Regions from separate parts of the Micromonospora sp. NPDC049274 genome, predicted to be linked through region 2. Evidence: riboswitches for the same ligand, from Rfam matches in the RefSeq annotation. Region 2 holds a riboswitch; the other holds the start of a gene.
What was found. A riboswitch is a leader RNA that binds a small molecule or an ion and turns the genes downstream of it on or off. The one in region 2 is predicted to bind S-adenosylmethionine.
Positions count from the first base shown of each region.

Region 1 (2,149 bases), on a different contig from region 2:
GGTGTTGATCACCTCGGCGGCGACGGCCGTGACCCTCGCGGCGCGGCGACGGCGGCAGCGGGGGCGGACGTGGGCGTTCGGCGCCATCGCGCTGATCTTCGTCTACACCACAGTGGCGAACGTCGTGGAACGCCCCGACGGCGTCAAGATCGCCGCCTGTTTCATCGGCGGGATGATCCTGGTGTCCGTGCTGTCCCGGATCATGCGGGCCTACGAGCTGCGGGTCGACCACGTCGAGCTGGATCCGGTCGCCGCCCGGATGATCGACGAACGCGCCACCCGTCGGATCCGCCTCATCGCACACGAGCCGCAGCGCCGCGATCCGGCCGAGTACCGCGCCAAGCTGGCCCAGACCATGGCGGACAACGACTTCCCCGACGACGGCGACGTCATCTTCGTCGAGGTTCACATCACCGACCCGTCGGACTTCGAGACCGACCTGCTGGTGCGCGGCAGTGTGGCGCACGACAGTTACCCGGTGCTCAGCCTGACCGGCTCCTCGGTGCCCACCGCGCTCGCCGCCCTGCTGCTGGAGATCCGCGAACGGAGCCGGCGACGCCCGCACATCTACTTCGAGTGGAGCGAGGGTGGCCCGGGTCGCAACATCCTTCGCTACCTGGCGTTCGGGCAGGGCGCGATCGCCTCGGTCACCCGGGAGATCCTGCGCCGGCAGGAACCGGACCCGCGCCGCCGACCGCACGTGCACGCCGGTTGACCTGCGGGTCGAACCGTCGCCCGACGGTGAGCGTGGTCATAACGGCTGGACGGTCCACCGGTCGGAGCTGCTAGCCTCGGCGCAGGTCATGAGTGCCAGCGCGAAGCCCCGGCTCGCTGGCCGGCAACCCTCCTCCGCGGTGGGGTGCCCCGGGTGAAGACCAGGCACCGGCACGTCGTCGGCGCAAGCGTGGCCTGGCACCCAGGTCAGCACCAGACCCGGGAGACCGTATGCGCATCCTCAGCCCCACCCCACCGGCCGGTCGGCTCACGCCGACCCTGACCCGGCGACGGCACGTGGACCTGATGCGAATGTGCAGCGCGGCGTGTACCGCCGCCTGACGCGCTAGCACCCTCCCCCTCCCTCCCCTCCCCGGGCGCACCGCGCCCACCCACCCCGCTGTCGATCATGAAGTTGTTGCCCGCCCGACCGGCGTGTCGGGGCAACAACTTCATGATCGACCGGGTCGACGCACCCTTTTGGAGACACCCGTGCGATTTTCTTCTGGCTTGAGCCGCTTCGTTGCCCTGGGCGCGGCCGCCGTCCTGGCCACCACCGCGCTGACCGCCTGCGGTGACGACGCCTCGACCGACACCGCCGGCAACCCGTACGGCCTGGCGCAGGCCGGTGTGCTGCGCGCCGGCACGCTCACCGACGCCCCGCCGAACGTGTACCTCAAGGATGGCAAGTTCACCGGCTTCGACAACGACCTGCTGACCGCGGTCGCCGGCAAGCTCGGCCTCACTGTCGAATTCGTCGGCACCGACTTCTCCGCGCTGCTCTCCCAGGTCAACAACCACAAGTTCGATGTGGGCAGCTCCTCGATCACCATCACCGAGGCGCGCAAGAAGACGGTCGACTTCGGCAACGGGTACGACTTCGGCTACTTCGGGCTGGACGTGCCGGCGGGTTCGCCGATCACCGGGTTCGACCAGCTCGCCGGCAAGCGCGTCGTGGTGGTGCAGGGCACCGTCCAGGACGACTACGCCACCGGCAAGCAGCTCGACCCGGTGCGGGTGCCGGACTACAACGGCGCGATCAACCAGCTCAAGGCGGGCACCGCCGACGCGTGGATCGCCCCGGCGGAGATCGGCGAGAAGTCGGCAGCCGACAGCAACGGCAAGATCACCGTGGCGGCCAAGCAGCTCAGCCCGGCGCCGACCGCGTACGCCGTGGCCAAGGGCAGCGACAAGCTGCGCGAGGCGCTGAACAAGGGCCTCGACGAGGTCATCGCCGACGGCACCTGGAGCCGGTTGCAGGCCCAGTACTACCCGGGCCGGCCGATCCCGGCGGACTTCAGGCCGGGCAGCGGCACGGTGTCGGCGCCGTCGGCGTCGGCTGTGCCGTCGGCGTCGGCTGCGCCGTCGGCGTCGGCCGCTTCCTGAACTGGTGACGAGCGAGCAGGGCGGTAGGAGAGGCCACCGATGGATCCGT
Region 1 covers NZ_JBFAQS010000020.1:76,870-79,018, reverse strand. The annotation lists gene AB0K10_RS28625 (amino acid transporter) at 1-715, shown strand, start outside; SAM riboswitch class IV at 800-911, shown strand; gene AB0K10_RS28620 (putative leader peptide) at 946-1,056, shown strand; gene AB0K10_RS28615 (ABC transporter substrate-binding protein) at 1,225-2,100, shown strand; gene AB0K10_RS28610 (amino acid ABC transporter permease) at 2,140-2,149, shown strand, end outside.
Region 1: another riboswitch for S-adenosylmethionine. It lies ahead of AB0K10_RS28620 (putative leader peptide); the one in region 2 lies ahead of AB0K10_RS17740 (aminotransferase class V-fold PLP-dependent enzyme).

Region 2 (2,149 bases):
GCCGGTCGCCGGGCCGTACCTGTCGGCGCCTGCCGCGTAGCCGTACCCGCCCAGGTAGAGGATGTTCTCCACCATGGCGAAGCCGACCGCGGAGAGCCCGCAGTAGACCAGACCGTCGGTGATCCCGGACCACTCCCGACGCCTGAACACCAGCAGCAGGATCGGCCCGAGGGCCTTGGTCAGCTCCTCGATGAACGGCGCCACCAGCACCCCGGTGAGCGCGGACGGCAGCCCCCAGTCGGCGAACCGCCCGGCGGCGAACTCGTTCACGTTGAGGGAGGCGGCGGTGGCGACGAACGCGCCCCAGGCGAAGCAGAAGATCAGGTACTTCAGCGGTTCCGGCTCGTAGCGGTCGAGCCACAGGAAGCAGGCGATCAGCACCGGCACCGGCAGGATCGCGGCGCCCACCCCGACCAGCAGGGCCTGCACGCCGAGCGACTCGCCGAGCTTGAAGACCATGAAGACCGCGCACGCGGCGATGAACAGCACCACCCCGGCCAGCACCAGGAACCGCAGCCAGTTCGGTCGGCGCGGCGGCATCCGGGGCGCCGCGACGACAGCCGGATCGGCGGGCGCGGGCGACGACGACGGCAGGGGTGCACCGGGCGGGGTGTCGGCCATGCGGTCAGCGTAGCCATCCCCCGCCGGCTGGTCCGGTCGCATCCACAGCCGCTATGCTGCGAGCAGGTCACGAGTGCCAGCGTTCAGCCCCGGCTTGCTGGCCGGCAACCCTCGTCGAGTTCGCGGTGGGGTGCCCCGGGTGATGACCGGGCCCAGCCCGATAGGCGTGCTGGGCAAGCGCGGACCCCGTCCCGACACCACACCCGGGGTCCCTGACCCCGGAGGTTCCGGCGTGTCCGTCACCCTCGTACCCTCGCTGCCCGCCCTGCCCACCGTCGCGCCCGCACCGTCGGGGGCGCTCGACGTGCTCGGCGTACCCGGAGAGATCAACCTCGACTACGCGGCCACCGCGCCGTGCGCGCGGGCCGCGGCCGACGCGGTGACCGAACTGCTCCCCTGGTACGCGAGCGTGCACCGTGGCGCGGGAGCGCTGTCGCGGCGCTGCACGCTGGCCTACGAGCGGGCCCGGCAGACGGTCGGCGACTTCTTCGGCGCCCGCGCCGACGATCACGTGATCTTCACGCGGAACACCACCGACGCCCTCAACCTGCTGGCCCGGTCACTGCCCGCCGGCACGGCAGTCGTCACCTTCGCGGGCGAGCACCACGCCAACCTGCTGCCCTGGCCACGCGGCTCGGTGCGCCTGCCGGTGCCCGCCGACCCCGCCGGGGCGGTACGCGCTCTCGCCGCCGCCCTCACCGAGCTGCGCCGCGACAGCAACCCCGCGCTGCCGGTGCTCGTCGCGGTGACCGGGGCCAGCAACGTGACAGGCGAGCTGTGGCCGGTCGCCGAGCTGGCCCGGGTGGCCCACCGGCACGGCGCGCGGATCGCCCTCGACGCCGCGCAACTCGCCCCGCACGCGCCCGTCGACATGCGCACGCTCGACGTGGACTACCTGGCCGTCTCCGGCCACAAGCTGTACGCCCCGTTCGGCGCGGGTGTGCTCATCGGCCGCGCGGACTGGCTGGACGCCGCCACGCCGTACCTGGCCGGTGGCGGCGCCACCAGCCACGTCGGGCCGGCCACCCACGACGTGACCTGGGCGAGCGGCCCGGCTCGACACGAGGGCGGCACCCCGAACCTGCTGGGCGCGGTGGCGCTGGCGGCGGTGTGCGCGGCGCTGGCCGACGCCGACCGGGTCGCGCTGGCCGCCCGCGAGCAGGCGTTGCTGGCCCGGCTGCGCGCCGGCCTCGCCGCCCTGCCGCACGTGGTGGAGCTGCGCACCTTCGGCCCGGCCGCGCCCCGGGTCGGCATCGTCTCGTTCGTGGTGGCCGGCTGGGACTCCGCCGCGGTGGCCGCCCGGCTGGCCACGGAGCACCGGATCGGCGTACGGGACGGGCTGTTCTGCGCCCACCCGCTGGCCCGGCGGCTCCTCGCTGAGGCGGCCGGGCGTACCGGCCGGCGTGATCTTCCGCCGACCGCGTTGCGCGCCAGCATCGGTCTGGGCAGCACCGCCGCCCAGGTCGACAGGCTGCTCGCCGCGCTCGCCGAGCTGGGCTGAGCTGAGCTGGCGGCCATGTCGGCCGTC
Region 2 covers NZ_JBFAQS010000008.1:227,877-230,025, forward strand. The annotation lists gene AB0K10_RS17735 (PrsW family intramembrane metalloprotease) at 1-663, opposite strand, end outside; SAM riboswitch class IV at 687-807, shown strand; gene AB0K10_RS17740 (aminotransferase class V-fold PLP-dependent enzyme) at 854-2,122, shown strand.